Pseudosulfitobacter sp. DSM 107133: one gene and its partners. Each later gene encodes a partner of the first gene's protein in a complex. Links are inferred from orthologs where the notes say so. Each region holds a gene or a part of one and is shown in the gene's direction. Other genes may lie near its edges. The genes, in order: accD, DSM107133_RS03200, accB and accC.

The links.
Region 2: the proteins of accD (region 1) and DSM107133_RS03200 are in contact, whole or in part, in a solved structure (PDB 8UXZ), measured with the Escherichia coli proteins. The link is inferred for Pseudosulfitobacter sp. DSM 107133 from one-to-one orthologs.
Region 3: the proteins of accD (region 1) and accB are in contact, whole or in part, in a solved structure (PDB 8UXZ), measured with the Escherichia coli proteins. The link is inferred for Pseudosulfitobacter sp. DSM 107133 from one-to-one orthologs.
Region 4: the proteins of accD (region 1) and accC are in contact, whole or in part, in a solved structure (PDB 8UXZ), measured with the Escherichia coli proteins. The link is inferred for Pseudosulfitobacter sp. DSM 107133 from one-to-one orthologs.

What each region holds. Positions count from the first base shown.
Region 1 is NZ_CP085154.1:3,500,392-3,503,185, reverse strand. It holds accD (acetyl-CoA carboxylase, carboxyltransferase subunit beta), read left to right. Parts: upstream 1-808; coding sequence 809-1,780; downstream 1,781-2,794. Other genes in the region: DSM107133_RS17435 (folylpolyglutamate synthase/dihydrofolate synthase family protein), read left to right, coding at 1,777-2,794; DSM107133_RS17445 (CPBP family intramembrane glutamic endopeptidase), read left to right, coding at 1-748.
Region 2 is NZ_CP085154.1:646,347-653,985, reverse strand. Bases 2,996-5,824 are described here. They hold DSM107133_RS03200 (acetyl-CoA carboxylase carboxyltransferase subunit alpha), read left to right. Parts: upstream 2,996-3,843; coding sequence 3,844-4,806; downstream 4,807-5,824. Other genes in these bases: DSM107133_RS03190 (SprT family zinc-dependent metalloprotease), read right to left, coding at 5,536-5,824; DSM107133_RS03195 (GntR family transcriptional regulator), read right to left, coding at 4,855-5,505; DSM107133_RS03205 (LysE family translocator), read left to right, coding at 3,191-3,784; DSM107133_RS03210 (Lrp/AsnC family transcriptional regulator), read right to left, coding at 2,996-3,118. In the rest of the region: N-acetyltransferase DgcN, read right to left, coding at 1-898; DSM107133_RS03220 (L-malyl-CoA/beta-methylmalyl-CoA lyase), read left to right, coding at 1,177-2,133; DSM107133_RS03215 (DUF302 domain-containing protein), read left to right, coding at 2,204-2,659; more of DSM107133_RS03210, read right to left, coding at 2,666-2,995; more of DSM107133_RS03190, read right to left, coding at 5,825-6,228; DSM107133_RS03185 (TIGR02300 family protein), read left to right, coding at 6,336-6,668; DSM107133_RS03175 (hypothetical protein), read left to right, coding at 7,500-7,639. UniProt on the Escherichia coli protein: Component of the acetyl coenzyme A carboxylase (ACC) complex. First, biotin carboxylase catalyzes the carboxylation of biotin on its carrier protein (BCCP) and then the CO(2) group is transferred by the carboxyltransferase to acetyl-CoA to form malonyl-CoA.
Region 3 is NZ_CP085154.1:2,549,323-2,556,861, forward strand. What follows is about bases 4,811-7,539. They hold accB (acetyl-CoA carboxylase biotin carboxyl carrier protein), read left to right. Parts: upstream 4,811-5,793; coding sequence 5,794-6,285; downstream 6,286-7,539. Other genes in these bases: DSM107133_RS12525 (AMP-binding protein), read right to left, coding at 4,811-5,636; accC (acetyl-CoA carboxylase biotin carboxylase subunit), read left to right, coding at 6,296-7,539. In the rest of the region: DSM107133_RS12500 (substrate-binding protein), read left to right, coding at 1-137; DSM107133_RS12505 (branched-chain amino acid ABC transporter permease), read left to right, coding at 230-1,261; DSM107133_RS12510 (branched-chain amino acid ABC transporter permease), read left to right, coding at 1,265-2,506; DSM107133_RS12515 (ABC transporter ATP-binding protein), read left to right, coding at 2,517-3,278; DSM107133_RS12520 (ABC transporter ATP-binding protein), read left to right, coding at 3,291-4,046; more of DSM107133_RS12525, read right to left, coding at 4,173-4,810. UniProt on the Escherichia coli protein: This protein is a component of the acetyl coenzyme A carboxylase complex; first, biotin carboxylase catalyzes the carboxylation of the carrier protein and then the transcarboxylase transfers the carboxyl group to form malonyl-CoA.
Region 4 is NZ_CP085154.1:2,554,865-2,560,108, forward strand. The notes cover bases 1-2,929. They hold accC (acetyl-CoA carboxylase biotin carboxylase subunit), read left to right. Parts: upstream 1-753; coding sequence 754-2,106; downstream 2,107-2,929. Other genes in these bases: DSM107133_RS12525 (AMP-binding protein), read right to left, coding at 1-94; accB (acetyl-CoA carboxylase biotin carboxyl carrier protein), read left to right, coding at 252-743; aat (leucyl/phenylalanyl-tRNA--protein transferase), read left to right, coding at 2,106-2,738; DSM107133_RS12545 (DUF2155 domain-containing protein), read right to left, coding at 2,702-2,929. Also shown: more of DSM107133_RS12545, read right to left, coding at 2,930-3,061; outer membrane lipid asymmetry maintenance protein MlaD, read right to left, coding at 3,058-3,531; DSM107133_RS12555 (NADH:ubiquinone oxidoreductase subunit NDUFA12), read right to left, coding at 3,532-3,915; DSM107133_RS12560 (RidA family protein), read right to left, coding at 4,004-4,366; ATP-dependent Clp protease ATP-binding subunit ClpX, read right to left, coding at 4,440-5,244. UniProt on the Escherichia coli protein: This protein is a component of the acetyl coenzyme A carboxylase complex; first, biotin carboxylase catalyzes the carboxylation of the carrier protein and then the transcarboxylase transfers the carboxyl group to form malonyl-CoA.

The sequences.
Region 1 (2,794 bases):
GCCACCTGAAAGCACAGCGCGGTTTTACGATGATCTGCAAAGCGGGGCCACGCCATCGGCGATGTTTTTACTGCTGTTCAGCTTTGGCTTGTTGATGCTGGTCCTGGGGCGGGTTCTGGTGGTGCTGCACCGTCGCCCGATGCTGTCGTTGCTTGGTCCATGGCGCGAATGCGCCGGACAATTCCGGCTGGCCCTGACGGCCATGGTGATGCTGTCAGTGGCGCTTTGGGTGCTGCCCCCGTGGGGGATGGAGCCGCCGCTGGTGCCAGAACTGCCCTTTGGGCGGTGGGCCGCATTGCTGCCGCTGTCTTTGCTGGCCGTTCTGGTGCAGGTCAGCGCCGAGGAACTTTTGTTTCGCGGATACATCCAGCAGCAGCTTGCCGCGCGGTTTGCATCGCCTCTGGTCTGGATGGCGATACCTTCAGCGCTGTTCGCTCTTGGCCACTACGCGCCCGAGACATCCGGCGAGAATGCCCTTTGGGTTGCCGCATGGGCGGGCATGTTTGGTTTGCTTATGGCGGACCTGACAGCGCGGTCGGGCACGCTGGGCCCTGCCATTGCCGTGCATTTCATCAACAACGTGATGGCAATGTTGTTCACGGCCATGCCTGACGACCTGTCGGGCCTGGCGCTTTATGTCATGCCTTTTGGCTTGGCAGACGAAGCCGCTGTCGCGCTATGGCTGCCCGTTGATTTTGCGATCATGCTGACCAGCTGGCTGGCTGTGCGACTTGCCTTGCGCCGTTGATTGCAATTGTCGGGCGCGGGCATTATCTGGGGGACCAACAGGCCAGCAGAAAGTGTACACATGAACTGGATCAACAACTACGTCCGGCCACGGATCAATTCGATTTTTTCGCGTCGCGAGACACCGGACAATCTGTGGACCAAATGCGATGAATGCGGCACCATGCTGTTCCACCGCGAGGTCAGTGACAATCTGAACGTCTGCACCAACTGCGGCCACCACATGAACATCACCCCGCGCGAGCGGTTCAAGGCGTTGTTTGACGGCGGTATTTTTTCGCAAGTCAGCGTGCCGACTCCCAATGCCGACCCGTTGCACTTTCGGGACCAGAAGAAATATCCCGACCGGATGAAGGCAGCCCAAAAGGCAACCGGCGAGGCCGAGGCGATGCTGGTCGCCACAGGAGAGATCGGACGCACGCCGATCGTGGCCTGTGCGCAGGACTTTACCTTTATGGCCGGGTCCATGGGCATGTATGTGGGCAACGCGATCATCGCCGCCGCCGAAGAAGCGGTCAAGCTCAAGCGCCCGCTGATTCTGTTTTCCGCCGCCGGTGGCGCGCGGATGCAGGAAGGTATCCTGTCGCTGATGCAGATGCCGCGCACCACGGTCGCCGTGCAGATGCTGAAAGAGGCGAACCTGCCCTATATCGTCGTGCTGACCCACCCGACCACGGGCGGCGTCACCGCGTCCTATGCGATGCTGGGCGATGTGCATATTGCCGAACCCAATGCGCTGATCTGCTTTGCCGGACCGCGCGTGATCGAACAGACCATCCGCGAAAAACTGCCCGAAGGGTTCCAGCGCGCCGAATACCTGCTGGATCATGGTATGCTGGACCGCGTGACACCGCGCACCGAAATGCGTGACGAGCTGATCAACATCACCCGCATGTTGCTGGGCCTGCCTCCCGCCGTTAAAGGCGACCTGCCGCCGCCCGAGCCAACGCCCGAGGCGAGTGTTAAAGCGCCCGAACCTGCCGCCGCGCCCAAGGCCGACGCCGCAGAAAAACCGGCGCCCGCGAAGAAATGACCGCACAAGGTTCGGATGTCATCCTGCAACGGATGATGGCGCTGCATCCCAAGATTATCGACCTGACGCTGGACCGTGTCTGGCGGCTGCTGGATGCGCTGGGCAATCCACAGAACGACCTGCCGCCGGTGATCCACATCGCAGGCACCAATGGCAAGGGGTCGACCCAGGCGATGATCCGCGCGGGGCTTGAGGCCGCGGGCAAACGTGTGCACGCCTACACTTCGCCGCATCTGGCGCGTTTTCACGAACGTATCCGGCTGGCGGGCGATCTGATCACCGAGGACGCGCTGAGCGCGGTTCTGGATGAATGCTATGCCGCCAACAATGGCGAAACGATCACCTATTTCGAGATCACCACCGTCGCGGCGATCCTGGCCTTTGCGCGCACCCCTGCGGATTACACCCTGCTTGAGGTGGGGTTGGGCGGACGTCTGGACGCCACCAATGTGATTGCAAAACCGGCGGTCACGGTGATTACCCCGGTCAGCATCGACCACCAGCAGTTTCTGGGCGACACTCTGGCCGAAATCGCGGGGGAAAAGGCCGGAATCATCAAGCGCGGCGTGCCCTGTGTGGTTGGCCCGCAGGAAGACGATGCGCTGGACGTGATCGAAGGCGTCGCCGCCCGTCTTGGCGCGCCGCTGATGGTCTATGGCCAGCACTGGCACATCGGGCCGGATCACGGGCGCATGGCCTTTCAGGACGAAAAAGGCTTGCTGGATTTGCCCCTGCCTAATCTGATCGGGGCGCATCAGGTTCAAAACGCCGGCGCCGCGCTGATGGTGCTGCGTGCGCTTGGCATGGACGAAGCAGCCTGCACCGCCGCTGTCACCAACGCGCAATGGCCCGCCCGGATGCAGCGTTTGCGCAGCGGCCCGCTGGCCGACCGCGCCGGCGCGGCTGAACTGTGGCTGGACGGCGGGCACAACCCCGCAGCAGGCGAGGCGCTGGCACAGGTTCTGGGGAATCTGCCCAAGCGTCCCACGCATCTGATTTGCGGCATGTTGAACA
Region 2 (7,639 bases), 2.9 Mb from region 1 along the record:
CTTCGTCGTCGCCCATGTGCTGCGTGTTCACCGAAATGCCCACGACCTTGCAGTCCGCATTCGCCACCTTGGCCAGCGCCAGAGCCAGTTCGCTGACCTGACCGATGCTGGGCGGCGTATAGCTGGGCAGGCCGCGCATGTGTTTGCGGGTCGGCTCGTGGCAGATGATCAGCGCGTCGGGCTGGCCCCCATGGATCAGCGCCAAGGTCACGCCGGAATAGCTGACGTGGAACAGGCTGCCCTGCCCCTCGATGATGTCCCAATGGTCGGCATCGTTGTCGGGCGTCAGGTATTCGATCGAACCGGCCATAAAGTCGGCCACGACCGCGTCCAGCGGCACGCCTTCACCCGTGATCAGGATACCGGTCTGCCCCGTGGCGCGGAAGGTGCTTTTCACACCCTTGGCTCGCAGCGCCTCGTCCAGCGCCAGTGCGGTGTACATCTTGCCGACGGAACAGTCGGTCCCCACGGCCAGCACCCGCTTGCCGGTGCGCTTTTCACCGTTGGCGATGGGATAATCCACGGATGCGACGCGAACGTCGTGCATTTCGCGCCCGAATTTTGTGGCAGCAGCAACCAGTTCGGGTTCGTCCTCCAGCAGGTTGTGCAAACCGCTGGCCAGATCATAACCCGCTTCCAGTGCGGCCAGCAGGACTTCTTTCCACGCCTTGGAGATGATCCCGCCACGGTTCGCCACGCCAATGACCAGCGTTTTGGCGCCGGCGGCCAAACCCTCATCCAGCGTCATATCGGTCAGTTTCAGGTCTGCGCCGCAGCCGTCCATGCGATATTGGCCAACCGCGTTGTCGGGGCGCCAGTCCTTGATGCCTTGTGCCACTTTGGCAGCCAGTTGGTCAGGCGCATCGCCCAGGAAGAGCAAATAGGGGGTCTTGATCATTGTGGCAGTCCTTTGGTCTTGCGTTTCGTCGGCCCAAGCCGCTTTGAACGGATACTGCGCAAAAACCGCTGCAACTTCATACGAAGTCCAGCGCAGAATGCGGGAAATGAACATATTTCTTCGAATAAATGCTGCAAAATTAGAAGAAACTCCCGCCGTCTCTCACTTGAACACACCGCAATTGCTGCACTTGCGAAATCAAGCTTGCGAAGCGCAGCGTAATTTAATACCAGCTAAACCCAGATGTGACGCAACAATATTACCCGAAAGGTTCGCAGATGAGCTTCCGCCTTCAGCCCACGCCCCCCGCACGCCCCAACCGCTGCCAGCTTTTCGGCCCCGGCTCGAACACCAAGCTGTTCGCCAAGATGGCTGCCTCGGCCGCTGACGTAATCAACCTGGATCTCGAAGACAGCGTTGCCCCTTCGGACAAGGACAGCGCGCGCGCCAACATCATTCAGGCAATTTCCGAATACGACTGGGGCACCAAGACGCTGTCGGTACGGATCAACGGTCTGGACACCCCTTACTGGTATCGTGACGTCGTCGATCTGCTGGAGCAGGCAGGCGAGCGTCTGGACCAGATCATGATCCCCAAAGTGGGCTGCGCCGCCGACATCTATGCGGTCGATGCACTGGTCACCGCGATTGAGACTGCCAAGGGGCGCACCAAGAAGATCAACTTCGAGGTCATCATCGAATCGGCCGCAGGCATCGCCCATGTGGAAGAAATCGCCGCATCTTCGCCGCGTCTGGTCGCGATGAGCTTGGGCGCCGCTGATTTTGCCGCCTCGATGGGGATGCAGACCACCGGCATCGGCGGGACGCAGGAAAACTATTACATGCTGCGCGACGGGGCAAAACACTGGTCCGATCCGTGGCACTGGGCACAGGCTGCGATTGTTGCCGCCTGCCGCACCCACGGTGTGCTGCCGGTCGATGGCCCCTTTGGCGACTTTTCCGACGACGAAGGTTTCCGTGCGCAGGCGCTGCGGTCGGCCACGCTGGGCATGGTCGGCAAATGGGCCATCCACCCCAAGCAGATCGCACTGGCCAACGAGGTGTTCACCCCCTCGGAAGAGGCCGTCGCCGAAGCCCGCGAGATTCTGGCCGCGATGGAACAGGCCAAGGCCAACGGCGAGGGTGCCACCGTCTACAAGGGCCGTCTGGTCGACATCGCGTCGATCAAACAGGCCGAGGTTGTCGTCAAACAATACGAGATGATCACCGGCTGACGCGCTCGTGACTGGATTTGCGGGGCGCATTCGTGCCTCAATGGGGCCTCCACCTATCGTGAGAGGCCCCATGCGTTTTCTGATTGCCCTGCTGATGCTGTCCCTGCCCGCCTTCGCCGAGGTCGCGGACATCACCCCGCGTGACGGCTGGACCGTAATCCGCACCGCCAAACCCTATGACCAACTGGTTGCGGACGTGAAAACAGCCGCCAAGGCGCATCAGATGGGTGTCGTCACCGAGGCCGGCCCCACCGGTGCCGCCGCCGCCCGAGGCATCACCATCCCTGGCAACCGTGTGATCGGCCTGTTCAACAATGCGCTGGCCGTGCAGATCCTGAACATCGACTCCCACGCGATGATCGAAGCGCCGATTCGCGTCTATGTCACCGAGAATGCGGACGGCACGGCCACGCTCAGCTATAAACTGCCCTCTGCGATCTATGCGCCCTACAGCAGCAACCTCAAGCCCGTCGCGACAGAGCTGGACGCGACATTTGCCGCCATCGCGGCGCAGGCCAGCAACTGACGCACACTACGCCCGTTCATCCTTGGGCGAGCCGATGACCACATATGACGTGATCGCATTCACCTGCGGCAAGTCGCCCAGCATGTCGGTGTGAAACGCCTTGTAGCTCTGAAGATCGGCACATTCGACACGCAACAGATATTCGTAGGTGCCCGTGGTGTTATGACATTCACGCACCTCGGGCGCGCGGGCGATGGCACGCTCGAACGCCTCTTGCGCCGCCTTGGTGTGATCGCGCAGGCCGACACCGATATAGGCGACAAAACCTGTCCCCAGCGCCGTGCGGTCCAGCACCGCGCGATAGCCTTTGATCAAGCCGTTGCGCTCCATTTCCTGCACCCGCCGCAAACAGGCCGAGGGGGACAGCCCCACGCGGTCGGCCAGTTCCAGATTGCTGATCCGACCATTGCGGCTCAGCTCTTGCAATATCTGTTCGTTTTTTGAATCCAGCTTGGCCATAAATTGCAAAACTCCGTGACTATGCACCAAGTTTGCAATTTCAAACCGCCAATACAACGTCATTCATTGCGCATGACAGTTGATATTCTCCTTGCCCTTGCGGCCTTTGCTCTGGTGAGTTCGATCACGCCGGGGCCGAACAACCTGATGCTGATGGCGTCGGGCGCGAATTTTGGCTTTGCACGCACGGTGCCGCACATGCTGGGTGTGGGGCTGGGCTTTGTCCTGATGGTGGTCGTCGTGGGCATGGGACTGGCGCAGGTGTTTGACGCCTACCCTGTCAGCTACACGGTGCTCAAGGTCGCCTCGATCCTCTATCTTGGCTATCTGGCGTGGAAAATTGCCAATGCCGCACCGATCAAACGGGGCGAGGCGACGGGCACGCCGATGACCTTCCTGCAAGCCGCTGCCTTCCAGTGGGTCAATCCAAAGGCGTGGGCGATGGCCCTGACGGCCATATCCGCCTATACGCCGGACACCACATTTGCGGCCATCGCACTGGTGGCGGTGGTCTTTGGCGCGGTCAACCTGCCCTCGGTCAGCCTGTGGACGGTAATGGGCCAACAGATGGCGCGCGTCCTGACGAACCCCACCCGGCTGAGGGCGTTCAACTGGACCATGGCCGCCTTGCTGATCGCATCGCTTTACCCGGTCCTGTTTCCCTAAGATTGCATTCGCCGCCCACCCCCGCCATATATCGGACAAAGCCGAAGCGGAGCGAGCAGATGACTCAATATATGGATTTCGAGAAGCCACTGGCTGAAATCGAAGGCAAAGCCGAAGAATTGCGCGCCATGGCCCGCAACAATCCCGACACCGACACCAGCGCCGAGGCCGCAGCACTGGACGCCAAGGGCAAGGCGATGATGCAGGATCTGTACGGGTCGCTGACGCCGTGGCGCAAATGTCTGGTGGCGCGCCACCCCGAGCGGCCCCATTGCATCGACTATGTCAAACGCCTGTTCACCGATTACACGCCGCTGGCAGGTGATCGCAACTTTGCCGACGATCATGCGGTGATGGGTGGGCTTGCTCGGTTCAACGACACGCCGGTGATGGTGATCGGCCATGAAAAAGGCAACGACACCAAATCACGCATCGAACGCAATTTCGGAATGGCCCGCCCCGAGGGTTACCGCAAGGCAATCCGCCTGATGGATCTGGCGGGCCGCTTTGGCCTTCCTGTCGTTACGCTGGTGGACACGCCCGGCGCCTATCCCGGCAAGGGTGCGGAAGAACGCGGCCAGTCCGAAGCGATTGCTCGGGCCACCGAGAAATCGCTGCAAATCGGCACGCCGGTTGTCTCTGTGGTGATTGGTGAAGGCGGATCGGGCGGGGCTGTGGCCTTTGCCACGGCGAACCGTGTCGCGATGCTGGAACATGCGGTCTATTCGGTGATCAGCCCCGAAGGCTGCGCGTCGATCCTTTGGAAAGACGCCGAAAAGATGCGCGAAGCGGCCGAAGCCCTGCGGCTGACGGCGCAGGATCTCAAGCAGCTGGGCGTCATCGACAAGATCATCCCCGAGCCGATGGGCGGCGCACACCGCCACGCACACCAGGCGATTGATTCGGTCGGCAAGGCGATTGCAGAGATGCTGAAAGACCTGAAAGGCATGGATGCCAAGGCGCTGATTAACGACCGCCGTCGCAAGTTTCTGGATTTGGGCAGCAAGGGGCTGGCGGCGTAAGGCGTCAGCCACCACCGCAACGGACTGGCTGGCGGCGCGCCTGTCAGCTCAGCGCGCCAGCATCCGCAAGCCCTGCGTCACATCCGTGCGAACGGCCAGCCGCAATCCCGGCTCGTCGCCCGCCCGCAAGGCCGCGATAATCAGCTTGTGGTAATGCGGCGGCTCGGTCCGGCGCAGCCGCCCGTACAGCGCCCGCATTGTCGGCCCCATTTGCAGCCACACGGTTTCGGCCATCGCCAGCATCGCAGGCGCCTGGGCGCGCAGATACAGCGTGCGGTGAAACTCCAGATTGGTGCGAATATAGCCAACCGCATCGCGGTGGGCCACAGCCTCGGACACGGCACCGTTGATGGTCTGCAACCGCTCGATCAGCGCCATATGCGCGCGCGGCAGGGCGCGGCTGGCCAGCTCGACCTCGATCAGGGCGCGCAGGGCGGCCAGCTCCTCGATCCGCTCGGCGGACAGCTCTGGCGTGCCCATGCGCCCCGACGATGACATCGTCAGCGCCCCTTCGGCCACCAGACGGCGCACCGCCTCGCGTACAGGCGTCATGCTGACCTCGTAATCTTTTGCGACCCCGCGCAGGGTCAACGCCTGACCGGGGGGAATATCGCCATGCATGATTCGGCTGCGCAACTGGCGATAGACCCGATCATGGGCGGCTGGCGTAACTTCTGTGGCGCGTGCTGGTGTTGTCATGCCGCCTTGTGATCACAAAATTCGAAACGGTCAATCATCAAAACGAAAGCGGTGATATTCGGACCCGTGCTGACGCAGCCACGCACGCGCTTCGCCGTAGGGGCCGTGGATGCGTGTCACAGCGTCCCAGAACGCCTGTGCGTGGTTCATCTCTTGCAGATGGGCCACCTCGTGCGCTGCGACATAATCCAGCACCGTTTGGGGCATCATGACCAGCCGCCACGAATACATCAGCGTGCCGCGTGTCGAACAGGACCCCCACCGCGAACGGGTGTCGCGAATGCTGATCCGCTGATAGGGCCGCCCCAAACGTGCAGCATAAAAATCAGAGGCCGCCGCCAGTCGCGTCCGCGCCAGCGCCTTCAGATGCGCCTGCAAGCGCGCGCCCACTTGCTCAGGCGCGCCGGGCACAGTGATCGAACTGTCACCCACAACGACGCGCCGCCCGGCTCCCGGCACAATCAGCCGCGACTGACCCAAAAGCGGCACTTCGACCCCGTGGGTGATGACAACGTTCTCAAGACGGCTCTGCAGATGGCCGCGAATCCAGTCTTCCTTGGAACGGGCAAAGGCCATCGCTTCGCGTTCGGCCACGCCTTTGGGCAGCGTCAGGGTCACCCGCCCGTCCAGGGACGACACCCGCAACGAAATCCGCCGCGCCCGCGCCGACCGGCGTAAAACCACCTCGACAGGCGGTCCTTCTTGCAACAGATGCATGGCCATCCTATCTGCTCCTTTACCCACTTATCACGAAGGCTTTGACTCCGGGCACACCATATGGCACTTGCCCTGAATCGCCTAGATGCAACAGAGATTTCAAAGGGGACACCATGCCCAACGAAGAATGGGGTACGAAACGCCTTTGCCCGACCACCGGCAAGCGGTTTTACGACCTGAACAAGAACCCGATCGTCAGCCCCTACACGGGCGAAGTGGTTGAGCTGGACGCCAGCAAATCCCGCATGATTGCCGCCGACGCCGAAGACGCCGTCACGGCCAAGGCAAAAGCAGCGGATAACGACGACGATGACGTGGTACTGGACGATGACGACAGCGATGTTGATGTCGATCTGGATGATGACATCCTCGAAGACGATGACGACGACGATACAGTTCCGCTGGAAGAAATCGCCGACGTGGCGTCGGACGACGACGATTTGTAAAGCTTTTGGCAGGCGTGATCTTTTCGCTTGATCCCGCCCGCCAAACCGCCTAATCAGCGGCGCACGGACCCAAGAGGGTCGCCAAGGATGGGGCATTAGCTCAGCTGGGAGAGCGCCTGCATGGCATGCAGGAGGTCAGCGGTTCGATCCCGCTATGCTCCACCATCCCTTTTTGAAAAGGAGCAGATAGTTCTGCCTTTCTCGTCAGAGCAAATGCCTCTCCTGTGCGGAGAGGTGCTGTTTTCCTTGCGAAAATCTATGCTGCTTTGATCCACGCCCATTGCGTGTTGATCGCCTCGCAGCCCTAACATGTCGTTGGTTATGAAAAGCGCCGCATAGCTCTTCCATTTACGACAATGGTTTTTCCATTTTGTTGAAGATTGGGCGTTATGAGCTAGAGAAAACCCAAACCCGATTGATCTGCCTGCCGACTGAGTTTGAAGAGCTTTATGGCCAGATTGCGCTTCCGCCTAAACCTTGTCCAAATACTCGATCGCATTTCGGACGCCGACTACGGAAGATTTCGTCGCGTAGGGCTTCTCTTCGAACACCTCCAGCTAATCCGACCAATTTGCGAAACAGATGGTCTTCACTCCCAGAGGACATGAACCGCGTCCTCCTTGCCTCCTTGTCGGAGACAGTGACAGCACATATATTAGGGGTACGGGCGGTGGCCTCATGCCACCAACGATAAATGTCCCCGGGGATCCGTCCTCGGTAAGGAACCTGGATCTAAGCCGGGCCTGCATTCTCGCTTTAGCGGGATGTTGGCTCATTCACGAGATCTAGGGCCACGGATGCAGGTCCTCATATCAGAATGGAGACGGCATCATGTCGAACATCATCAACTTCCCCGCCATCCGCCGCCTTAAGCGCCTCAGCGGCGAGGTCTTCCAGATTGCAAAGCATCCGCTTCACGAGGTCAGGCTGCGGATCAACCTGCCTAATAATGGTCGGCCTGAAGCCGAGGA
Region 3 (7,539 bases), 950 kb from region 1 along the record:
GCGGCAAAGAGAATCCCGAGAACGAATTCGATCTCGTGGAAATCGTCGAAGTCACGCCGACCGAGCAGGTCACCTATCCCGTCGATCACCCGATGTTCTCGGGCGGTGCGTTGGGATCGTGTAACCCCGGCGCCTAAGGCCGTTCAATCTGCGGGGCGGGCCAACGCCTGCCCCGCAAGTCCCTGCCGCCTGCGGGCGCAGTTTCCCTTTACATAAAACGAGTGGGACGATGGATCAGATAATCCTTCAATTTCTCAATGGTTTGGACAAAGGCTCTGCTTATGCATTGATCGCCCTTGGCCTGACCCTGATCTTTGGCACGCTGGGTGTGGTCAACTTTGCCCACGGGGCGCTGTTCATGATCGGTGCATTTTGCGCCGTCACCCTGCAACGCATCCTGAACCTGTCCACCGTCGTCGAGGACCCGACAAAAACCGATTTTCTGGGAAATCCTGCCAAGATCAGCACGCCCTATGTCGAAAGCTGGTTCGGTCCCGAAGTGGGCGCCGCCCTGATCGACTGGTCGGTGCCGTTGGCGATCCTGTTTGCCATTCCGGTCATGGTCGCCATCGGTTTCATCATGGAACGCGGCCTGATCAAACATTTCTACAAACGCCCCCACGCAGATCAGATCCTTGTCACCTTTGGCCTGGCCATCGTCCTGCAAGAAGTGATCAAGGCGTTCTACGGCGCCAACCCGATCCCCACCGGCGCGCCCGAGGCGTTTCGCGGGTCGTTCGATTTCGGGGTGCTGATCGGCTTTGACCCCAATGCGATCATCTACCCCTACTGGCGCATGGTCTATTTTGCCTTTGCTGCCGTCATCATCGGTGCGGTTTTTGCATTCCTGCAATTCACCACCTTCGGCATGGTGGTGCGCGCGGGCATGGCGGACCGTGAAACCGTGGGCCTGCTGGGCATCAACATCGACCGCCGCTTTACCATCATGTTCGGCATCGCCGCTGCCGTGGCAGGGCTGGCGGGGGTTATGTACGCGCCCATCAACTCGCCCAATTACCACATGGGCATGGATTTCCTTGTGCTGAGCTTCGTCGTCGTTGTCGTCGGCGGCATGGGCTCCCTGCCCGGCGCGGTGCTGGCCGGTTTCCTGCTTGGCATCCTCGAAGCCTTTGCCTCGATGAACCAGGTCAAGGCCATTGTGCCCGGCATCGACCAGATCATCATCTATGTGGTGGCAATCATCATCATTCTGACCCGTCCCCGTGGCCTGATGGGCCGCAAAGGCGTGATGGAGGAATAAGACATGCTCGGACTGACCAAAAAAGACTTTACCCTGTTCATGGTGGTTATGGTGATGGTGGCGCTTGCGCCCTTCATCCTGAACCCCTTCCCGCAGGGCTCCAGCCTCGCGCAGATGTTCAATGCGGGCTACCCCGACCTGATGCAACGCTTTGTGATATTTGGCATTCTGGTGATCGGCTTCAACATCCTGTTCGGCCTGACCGGATACCTCAGCTTTGGCCATGCGGCGTTTCTGGGTGTCGGTTCGTATTCGGCGGTTTGGATGTTCAAACTGCTGGGCATGAACGTGATCCCCGGCATCCTGTTGTCGATGGTGGTGGCGGGTATCTTCGCGCTGGCCATCGGATACGTCAGCCTGCGCCGCTCGGGCATCTATTTCTCGATCCTGACGCTGGCTTTTGCGCAGATGTCTTACAATCTGGCCTATTCGGTGCTGGGCAACCCCACGTCGAACTTCAACCTGACCAATGGTGAAACCGGCCTGCAACTGCTGCTGACCGACCCGCGTGTGCTGGGGCAATCGACCACGGCGGACGGATCGCTGCCGGTGACCAACTTCTTTGGCATCGCCATGCGCGACAGCTACGAGCTGCGCTTGGGCGACTGGCTGTTCACCTTCAACGCAGGTTACTACCTGTGCGGCATCATCATGCTGATCGCCTTCTATATCTCGATCCGCATCTTCCGCTCGCCCTTTGGCATGATGTTGCGGGCGGTGAAATCGAACCAGCAGCGGATGAACTACACCGGTCTGAACACCAAGCCCTATACGCTGGCCGCCTTTGTCATCTCGGGCATCTATGCCGGTCTGGCTGGCGGGTTGCTGTCGTCGATGGACCCGCTGGCGGGGGCCGAACGGATGCACTGGACCGCCTCGGGCGAGATCGTGATCATGGCCATTCTGGGCGGCGTCGGCACGCTGATCGGCCCGATCCTTGGCGCGGGCTTCAACGAGTATTTCAAGAACATCCTGAGCAAGATCAACGACGGGGTGCTGCATCAATGGCTGGGCTTCCTGCCTGACGGCGTCGAGGATTTCCTTGTGACGATCATCCACCCCTTCGTGGGCAAAGGCTGGCATCTGACGCTCGGGCTGTTGTTCATGATCGTCATCATCTTCCTGCCCGGCGGGCTGGTCGAGGGCGGCAAACGTCTGGGGCGCATGGTCTTTGGCCGCCCCAAACGTTCGACTGCCGAGGCCGAGGCCGACGCTGCCGAACAACGCAACCCAGCTGCCGAATAGGAGACAGACGATGGGTATTCTCGAAGTCAAAAATGTCGGCAAGCGCTTTGGCGGGTTGCAGGCGCTGGGGGATGTGAACCTGAGCATCGCGGAAAACAGCGTGCACGCCATCATCGGCCCCAACGGCGCGGGCAAGTCGACGCTGCTGAACTGTCTGGTGGGCAAGCTGATCCCCGACACCGGATCGGTGCTGTTTGATGGCCAATCGGTTCTGGGGCGCAAACCCTATGAAATCAACCAAATGGGCATCAGTCGCGTGTTCCAGACGCCGGAAATCTTTGGTGATCTGACGGTGATGGAAAACATGATGATCCCCTGCTTTGCCAAGCGCGACGGATCATTCGGGTTGAACGCGATGGCCAACATGCTGGACGACCGTGACATCGTGGAACGGGCCGAACACATGCTGGAAGAAATGAACATGTCGAACAAACGCCACATGCATTCCGCATCCCTGTCACGCGGGGACAAAAGGCGGCTGGAAATCGGCATGTGCCTGTCCCAGGAACCGCGCCTGCTGCTGCTGGACGAACCCACCGCAGGCATGGCGCGTGCCGACACCAACAACACCATCGACCTGCTGAAACAGATCAAGGAAGAGCGCGACATCACCATCGCCATCATCGAACATGACATGCATGTGGTGTTTTCGCTGGCCGAGCGGATCACCGTGCTGGCGCAGGGCACACCGCTGGTCGAAGACACACCCGACAACATCAAGGGCCATCCCAAGGTGCGCGAAGCCTATCTTGGCGAAACCCAGGCAGCATAAGGACGGGCCCAGATGAACACGAAACCCGACTTCTCGAAGAACGCCAACCAAGCGGCAACCGCCCCTGCCTTTCTCTCGGTCTGGGATGTGCACGCCTATTACGGCGAAAGCTATATCGTCCAAGGCGTCAGCTTTAACGTCCACGAGGGCGAGATTCTGGCCCTGCTGGGCCGCAACGGCGCGGGCAAAACCTCGACCCTGCGGTCGATTGCGCGCACGGGTGACCCCGAGGTGCGCAAGGGCGAGATCTGGCTGGATCACAAACCGCTGCACAAGATGTCCAGCTACGAGGCCGCGCAGGCCGGTTTGGGACTGGTGCCGGAGGATCGACGGATCATTCAGGGCCTGACCGTCGAGGAAAACCTGAAACTGGCACAGATTGCCCCGCCGATCGGCTGGTCGATTGACCGTCTGTATGACCTGTTCCCCCGGCTGGGCGAACGGCGCTTGCAAGAGGGCGTGACCCTTTCGGGTGGCGAACAGCAGATGCTGGCGATTGCCCGCGCGCTGGCCCGCGACATCAAGGTGCTGTTGCTGGACGAACCCTATGAGGGACTGGCCCCTGTCATCGTCGACGAGATTGAAAAGACCCTGCGCATTATCAAGGAACAGGGCATCACGACCATCATCGTCGAACAGAACGCCGTGCGCGCGCTGCAACTGGCCGACCGCGCGGTGATCCTCGACACGGGGGGAATCGTCTTTGACGGCACCGCCGCCGAAGTGCTGGAAAACAAGGAACTGCGCGAAGAGTATCTGGCAATCTGACCGGTCCGCTTTGCGTCGCACAGGGGGCTGGCCGAAACCGGTCGGCCCCATTTGTGGAAACAATGCTCAGGCATTGCCCTAAATTTCGCTACAATCTGCAAACCTTTGCAAACGCGTGGCCGCCCTTTACAGCAGCGCCCGCAATTCCGTCTTCAGCACCTTGCCATAGTTGTTCTTGGGCAGGGCATCGACGTGGATATAGGCCTTGGGCGCCTTGAACCGCGCAATGTGGTCACGGCACAGCGCATCCAGATCCGCATCTGTCGCGGTCCCCACCACAAAGGCCACCACTTCCTCGCCCCAATCCGCATGTGGCCGGCCCACCACCGACACCTCCTGCACGCTTGCGTGGCTTTGCAGCACTTCTTCGACCTCGCGCGGGTAAATATTGCTGCCGCCCGAGATAATCACGTCCTTGGACCTGTCTTGCAGTGTCAGATAGCCCTGGGCGTCCAACATGCCGATGTCGCCGGTCATCAACCAGCCGTCGCGCAGGGTTTCGGCAGTGGCACGCGGATTGTTCCAATATCCCAACATCACCGGCGCGCCGCGCACCATGATCTCGCCTGCCTGCCCTGCCGGCAAGAACGCGCCCGCGCTGTCGCCTATGCCCAGCTCGACACAGGACTGCGCCTGCCCGACCGAGGCCACCCGCGCCATGTCATCGCCCGACACGTCCGCCCGCGACAGCGCCGTGATCGCCATCGGGCATTCGCCCTGCCCGTAAATTTGTACAAACACATCGCCCAGGGCGGCGCGCGCGGCCAGAATATCCGCCAGATACATCGGCCCGCCTGCGTAAACCACCGTGCGCAATCCCTGACCCGACCGGCCTGACGCCGTTGCGTAAGCCGTCAGGCGCGTCACCATCGTGGGCGCTGCAAACATATGCACATTTCCAAAATGTTCGGCCAGATCCAGTATTTCAGCCGGATCAAACCCCTGCGACGCCGGACAGACGTGCCGCGCGCCCATGCGCACATGCATCAGGTTATACAGCCCCGCACCATGGCTCATCGGCGCAGCATATAGGGCGGCATCACTGCGGTGCACCTGATCCACATCTGCAAAATAGCTCAGCGCCATGGCCATCAGATTGCCATGCGACAACATCACACCTTTGGGCTGCCCCGTGGTGCCGGACGTGTAAAAAAGCCATGCCAGATCATATTCATTGCGGTGTACGGAACGGATCACCGGCGTACCTTGGGGCAGATCCTCGATGATCGTTGCCGCCACCTGCGCAGCCCGCAATGCCTGTGCCTGCGCCGCTGTCGCAAAAACCATCTTTGCACCGGAATCCTGCAAGATATAGGCCGCCTCGCGCCCGTGCAGTTTTGCATTGATCGGAACGACGCAGATCCCCGCATACCAACAGCCCCACATGACCACCAGGTAATCCGGCACGTTGGCCATGAAGATCGCCACGCGGTCACCAGGGGCCACCCCCTGTGCACCCAACCAGCCGGCCAGTTCGCGTGCCAATCTGTCGAATGTCCCGTAATCGGCCACCGCTTGCGTGCCGCTATACAACGCCTGCGCCCGTGAATCCGCCGCCGCTGTCCGTTCTAGCCATGTCGCCAAATTCATCCACTGCCCTCCGCCTATCCCCTGGCCGGAATATGGCGCAAGCGCAGGACTGCTTCAATCTGCCAAAGCCATGCTTTCCAATGCAGCACATCTGGCCTATAACCCGACCCCAGAACAGGGGGCGTTCAACGCCCCTGACAAGAGGTCGAGGACGACAATGACAAAGAACAAACACGACGACGACGTGGCCTTTATCAAGGCGCTGGCCGAATTGCTGCGCGAAAACGATCTGACAGAGCTTCAGGTCAAACGCGACTATGCCGAGGACGACAGCCTGAACGTGCGCGTTTCGCGCGAACATCCCCCCGTGGCAGGCTATGCCGCCGCCCCGGCCCAGATTACTGCCGCACCTGCTGCTGCGGCACCAGCCGCCACGCCCTCAGCGCCTGCTGCCGCCGAAGACCCCGCAGATCATCCCGGCGCCGTGACCTCGCCCATGGTTGGCACCGTGTACATGCAAGCCGAACCCGGTGCGCCGTCGTTCATCTCGGTTGGCACGACAGTGTCCGAAGGCGACACATTGCTGATCGTCGAGGCGATGAAGACCATGAACCACATTCCGGCCCCGCGTGCCGGCACTGTCAAGCGTATCCTGGTGGATGATGGCGCGGCGGTCGAATTTGGCGCCCCGCTTGTGATCCTGGAATAAGGATCTGACAATGTTCAACAAAATCCTGATTGCCAACCGCGGAGAGATCGCACTGCGCGTCATCCGTGCGTGCCGTGAAATGGGCATCGGCAGCGTTGCGGTCCATTCGACCGCCGACAGCGACGCGATGCATGTGCGCATGGCCGACGAAAGCGTGTGCATCGGCCCGCCGTCGTCGACACAGTCCTATTTGTCGATTCCGTCGATCATCGCCGCCTGTGAAATCACCGGAGCCGAGGCGATTCACCCCGGCTATGGCTTCCTGTCCGAAAACGCTGCATTCGTGCAGATCATCCAGGACCACGACCTGACGTTCATCGGCCCCACCGCCGATCACATCCGCGTCATGGGCGACAAGATCACCGCCAAGGACACGATGAAAAAACTGGGTGTGCCCTGCGTCCCCGGTTCCGATGGCGGCGTGGACACATTGGAAGACGCCAAACGCATCGGTGCCGAAATGGGCTATCCGGTCATCATCAAGGCAACAGCCGGCGGTGGTGGCAAGGGTATGAAAGTCGCCGGTTCCGCCGCCGAGATGGAACGCGCCTTCATGACCGCGCGCGCCGAAGGCAAATCGAACTTTGGCAACGACGAAGTCTATATCGAGAAATATCTGACCACGCCCCGCCACATCGAAATTCAGGTGTTCGGCGACGGCAAGGGCAACGCGGTGCACCTGGGCGAACGCGACTGTTCGCTGCAACGGCGCCACCAGAAAGTGTTCGAAGAGGCCCCCGGCCCCTCCATCACCCAGGAAGAACGCGACCGCATCGGCAAGATCTGCGCCGACGCCAGTGCCAACATCAACTATATCGGTGCGGGCACGATCGAGTTTCTCTATGAAAACGGCGAGTTCTATTTCATCGAGATGAACACCCGTCTTCAGGTGGAACATCCTGTGACCGAAGGGATTTTTGGCGTCGACCTGGTGCGCGAACAAATCCGCGTGGCCGCGGGCCTGCCCATGTCGTTTACCCAAGAGGACCTGAAAATCAACGGTCACGCCATCGAAGTGCGCATCAACGCCGAACGCCTGCCCAACTTTTCCCCCTGCCCCGGCCGGATCACGCAGTACCACGCGCCCGGCGGTCTGGGGGTGCGGATGGATTCGGCGCTGTATGACGGCTATTCGATCCCGCCCTATTACGACAGCCTGATCGGCAAGCTGATCGTCCATGGCCGAGATCGCCCCGAGGCACTGGCACGTCTGGGCCGCGCCTTGGGAGAGTTGATCGTGGACGGTGTGGACAC
Region 4 (5,244 bases), 950 kb from region 1 along the record:
TCCCGTAATCGGCCACCGCTTGCGTGCCGCTATACAACGCCTGCGCCCGTGAATCCGCCGCCGCTGTCCGTTCTAGCCATGTCGCCAAATTCATCCACTGCCCTCCGCCTATCCCCTGGCCGGAATATGGCGCAAGCGCAGGACTGCTTCAATCTGCCAAAGCCATGCTTTCCAATGCAGCACATCTGGCCTATAACCCGACCCCAGAACAGGGGGCGTTCAACGCCCCTGACAAGAGGTCGAGGACGACAATGACAAAGAACAAACACGACGACGACGTGGCCTTTATCAAGGCGCTGGCCGAATTGCTGCGCGAAAACGATCTGACAGAGCTTCAGGTCAAACGCGACTATGCCGAGGACGACAGCCTGAACGTGCGCGTTTCGCGCGAACATCCCCCCGTGGCAGGCTATGCCGCCGCCCCGGCCCAGATTACTGCCGCACCTGCTGCTGCGGCACCAGCCGCCACGCCCTCAGCGCCTGCTGCCGCCGAAGACCCCGCAGATCATCCCGGCGCCGTGACCTCGCCCATGGTTGGCACCGTGTACATGCAAGCCGAACCCGGTGCGCCGTCGTTCATCTCGGTTGGCACGACAGTGTCCGAAGGCGACACATTGCTGATCGTCGAGGCGATGAAGACCATGAACCACATTCCGGCCCCGCGTGCCGGCACTGTCAAGCGTATCCTGGTGGATGATGGCGCGGCGGTCGAATTTGGCGCCCCGCTTGTGATCCTGGAATAAGGATCTGACAATGTTCAACAAAATCCTGATTGCCAACCGCGGAGAGATCGCACTGCGCGTCATCCGTGCGTGCCGTGAAATGGGCATCGGCAGCGTTGCGGTCCATTCGACCGCCGACAGCGACGCGATGCATGTGCGCATGGCCGACGAAAGCGTGTGCATCGGCCCGCCGTCGTCGACACAGTCCTATTTGTCGATTCCGTCGATCATCGCCGCCTGTGAAATCACCGGAGCCGAGGCGATTCACCCCGGCTATGGCTTCCTGTCCGAAAACGCTGCATTCGTGCAGATCATCCAGGACCACGACCTGACGTTCATCGGCCCCACCGCCGATCACATCCGCGTCATGGGCGACAAGATCACCGCCAAGGACACGATGAAAAAACTGGGTGTGCCCTGCGTCCCCGGTTCCGATGGCGGCGTGGACACATTGGAAGACGCCAAACGCATCGGTGCCGAAATGGGCTATCCGGTCATCATCAAGGCAACAGCCGGCGGTGGTGGCAAGGGTATGAAAGTCGCCGGTTCCGCCGCCGAGATGGAACGCGCCTTCATGACCGCGCGCGCCGAAGGCAAATCGAACTTTGGCAACGACGAAGTCTATATCGAGAAATATCTGACCACGCCCCGCCACATCGAAATTCAGGTGTTCGGCGACGGCAAGGGCAACGCGGTGCACCTGGGCGAACGCGACTGTTCGCTGCAACGGCGCCACCAGAAAGTGTTCGAAGAGGCCCCCGGCCCCTCCATCACCCAGGAAGAACGCGACCGCATCGGCAAGATCTGCGCCGACGCCAGTGCCAACATCAACTATATCGGTGCGGGCACGATCGAGTTTCTCTATGAAAACGGCGAGTTCTATTTCATCGAGATGAACACCCGTCTTCAGGTGGAACATCCTGTGACCGAAGGGATTTTTGGCGTCGACCTGGTGCGCGAACAAATCCGCGTGGCCGCGGGCCTGCCCATGTCGTTTACCCAAGAGGACCTGAAAATCAACGGTCACGCCATCGAAGTGCGCATCAACGCCGAACGCCTGCCCAACTTTTCCCCCTGCCCCGGCCGGATCACGCAGTACCACGCGCCCGGCGGTCTGGGGGTGCGGATGGATTCGGCGCTGTATGACGGCTATTCGATCCCGCCCTATTACGACAGCCTGATCGGCAAGCTGATCGTCCATGGCCGAGATCGCCCCGAGGCACTGGCACGTCTGGGCCGCGCCTTGGGAGAGTTGATCGTGGACGGTGTGGACACCACTATCCCGCTGTTCGATGCGCTGCTGCAAGAGCCTGACATCCATTCGGGCAACTACAACATTCACTGGCTGGAACACTGGCTGGAGACGCATTTGCAGCCTGCATAATGGATCTCACTCCCGAGATTCTTTTGCACGGGTACAGTATCGGGATTTTCCCGATGGCCGAAAACCGCAACGACCCAGAGGTGTTCTGGGTCGATCCGCGTCTGCGCGGGGTGATGCCGCTGGACGGGTTCCACATGTCCCGCAGCCTCGCCCGCGCCATGCGCCGCAGCGACTGGCAGGTGGCGATCAACACCGATTTTCTTGGCACCGTCGACGCCTGCGCCGACCGCACCGAGACCTGGATCAACGCCGAGATCCGCAGCCTCTACAACGCCCTGCATCAACAGGGTTACGCCCATTCCTTCGAGCTCTACGAGGGCGTTTCACTGGTGGGCGGTGTCTATGGCGTGACGCTGGGAACCGCGTTTTTCGGGGAAAGCATGTTTTCACGGCGCACCAACGCATCAAAAATGGCGCTGGCGGCCTGTGTCGATCATCTGCGGCGCTGCGGTTTTACCCTGTTTGACACACAGTTTCTGACCGACCATCTGAAATCACTGGGCGGCGTGGAAGTGTCACGCGCGGGCTATCACAAGATGCTGGAAAAGGCACTACAAGGTCAGGCCAGCTTTACCGCCCTGCCCCCGCCGATGCTTCAGGACGTGGTGCAGCGCAGCACCCAGACGTCATAACGCGGGTGCTCCATCGCATTCAGCGCCGGGGACGACGCGACCATCCAGCCCGAAAACAGCACCCCTGCGCGGCCTTGCTGGCTGATCTCAAGCGATGCAAAAGCGTCGCCCGACGGGTTGCCCGCCGGATAGCGACATTCACGCAGAACGATGTTCAGACGGCCAAACTGCACGCTTTCGCCCGCCGCGACCTGCATGTCGGTAACGTGACCATTGAACGTGTCCAGCCCGCGCAGGACCGCGCCGCTGGCATTCGATGTCTCTTGGGCCGCCGCAGGCAACGCAAGCGCCATCAGCCACAAACCCGCCAGCAGATGTTTCACTGGCTGGCCCCGTCGCCGGCTGAATCGCCACCACCGCCACCCACAAATTTCAACAACAGCGAAATCAGGGAAACGGCCCCTTGGGTGTCGGAAATCACATCGCCCGGCTCAAAGGCAAAGGGCGACCCGCCGGGAACGATTTCGACAAAATTGCCGCCCAGCAAGCCTTCGGAGCTGATCACGATGGCGCTGTCGTCTGGAATTTCGATTGATTTGGCCACAGCCACCGTGGTGTCGGCGCGAAATGTCTCGGGGTTCAGCGCCACTGCGGACACGGTCCCCACCTTGACGCCGGCCAGCCGCACATCGGTGCCTACGCTTACGCCTTCAAGGCTGCGAAAGCTGGCTTGCAAGGGATAGCTGTCGCCGCCCGAGCTTAGCCCCGCAGTTTGTGCCGCATAGACGCCAAAGGCAACGGCAGCAGCCAGAACGACGCTGCCCACCAGAACTTCTGTAGTGTTTTCAGACATTTATTCGGGGCTCCACGCCTCGTAGTCGCTGCGATCCGCAGGCTGAACCCGCCGGATCGATCCCGCAGGCGCGTAGGCCATCGCGGTGCCGGTCAGGTTTTCCTGGTGCGGTTTTTCCCACGCCTTGTGCACCAGCGGCTTGTCCGTGGGCGTTTCGTCCCATGTGCGATGAAGCCAGCCGTGCCAATTGGGATCAATGCGCGATGCTTCTGCCTCGCCGTTGAAGATCACCCAGCGTTTGCTGTCATCTTCATTGCGGTAGAAAATATTGCCCTCGGCATCTTCACCCACTTTGGTGCCTTTGCGCCATGTGAACAGCTGTGTGTTCAGGGTTTGCCCGTTCCACCACGTCACGGCGCGCAACATTGATTTGAGAATACCCATTTTGGCCTCCGAAAGCTTTGTATTGTCTATGCCGCATACCGCGCGCAACGTCCAGTGAACAGGTGCGCGCAGCGGTCTTTTCGGGCGGTTACGCGCCCGCCAGCGCCGTCACTTCGATCTCGATCAGGTATTTGGGGTCGATCAGCCCGCATTCGATCATCGTCGCTGCGGGCGGGTTGTCGCCAAATGTCTTTTGCAGCACCGGCCAGCACGCCTCGAAATCGGCGGCATTGGGCAGCATATAGGTCACCCGCACCGCCTTGTCGAACCCGCTGCCTGCCTCGGTCAGGGCCTTGCCGATGATCTCAAGCGCATCGGCGCATTGCGCCTCGACAGTGTCGCCCTGCCCCACGGTGCCCGCCACATGGACAAAGCCGCCCGCGACCACAGCGCGGCAATAGGCAATCTTGGCCTCGAACGCGCCACCTGAATGTATCCGTTTGATCTTCATGTTATTTTCCACTGTTGCCATAAAAAAGGCGGCGCCTGCGCACCGCCTTTGTCACATTTCCAAGGCATCCGCCTTAGCCCGCTGTTGCAGGTTCTTTTTCCGCATCGGCATGGATCATCAGCGGCGCGGCGTCGGAATTGACAGCCTCTTCATTGACGACCACTTCGGTCACACTGTCCAGACCGGGCAGTTCGAACATGGTGTCCAGCAGAATATCTTCCAGGATCGAGCGCAGCCCCCGCGCACCGGTTTTGCGCAGGATTGCCCGTTTTGCAATCGCGGTCAGCGCATCATCGGTAAAGGTCAGTGTCGTATCTTCCAGCTCGAACAGACGCTGGTACTGTTTGACCAGCGCGTTCTTGGGCTGGGTCAGAATGGTAACCAGCGCATCTTCGTCCAGATCTTCCAGCGTCGCCAGTACCGGCAGTCGGCCAACGAACTCAGGGATCAGACCGAATTTCAGCAGATCTTCCGGCTCAAGATCGGTAAAGATCTCGCCCACGCCGCGTTCGTCATTATCGCGTACATCGGCGCCAAAGCCCATGGCCGACCCTTTGCCGCGTGCGGCGATGATCCGGTCAAGACCGGCAAAGGCCCCGCCACAGATGAACAGGATGTTCGTTGTATCAACTTGCAGGAATTCCTGCTGTGGATGCTTGCGCCCGCCCTGCGGCGGCACCGAGGCAACGGTGCCCTCCATCAGTTTCAGCAACGCCTGCTGCACGCCCTCGCCCGAGACGTCGCGGGTGATCGAGGGGTTTTCCGACTTGCGCGTGATCTTGTCGACCTCGTCGATATAGACAATGCCACGTTGCGCGCGTTCAACGTTGTACTCAGACGATTGCAGCAGTTTGAGGATGATGTTTTCAACATCCTCG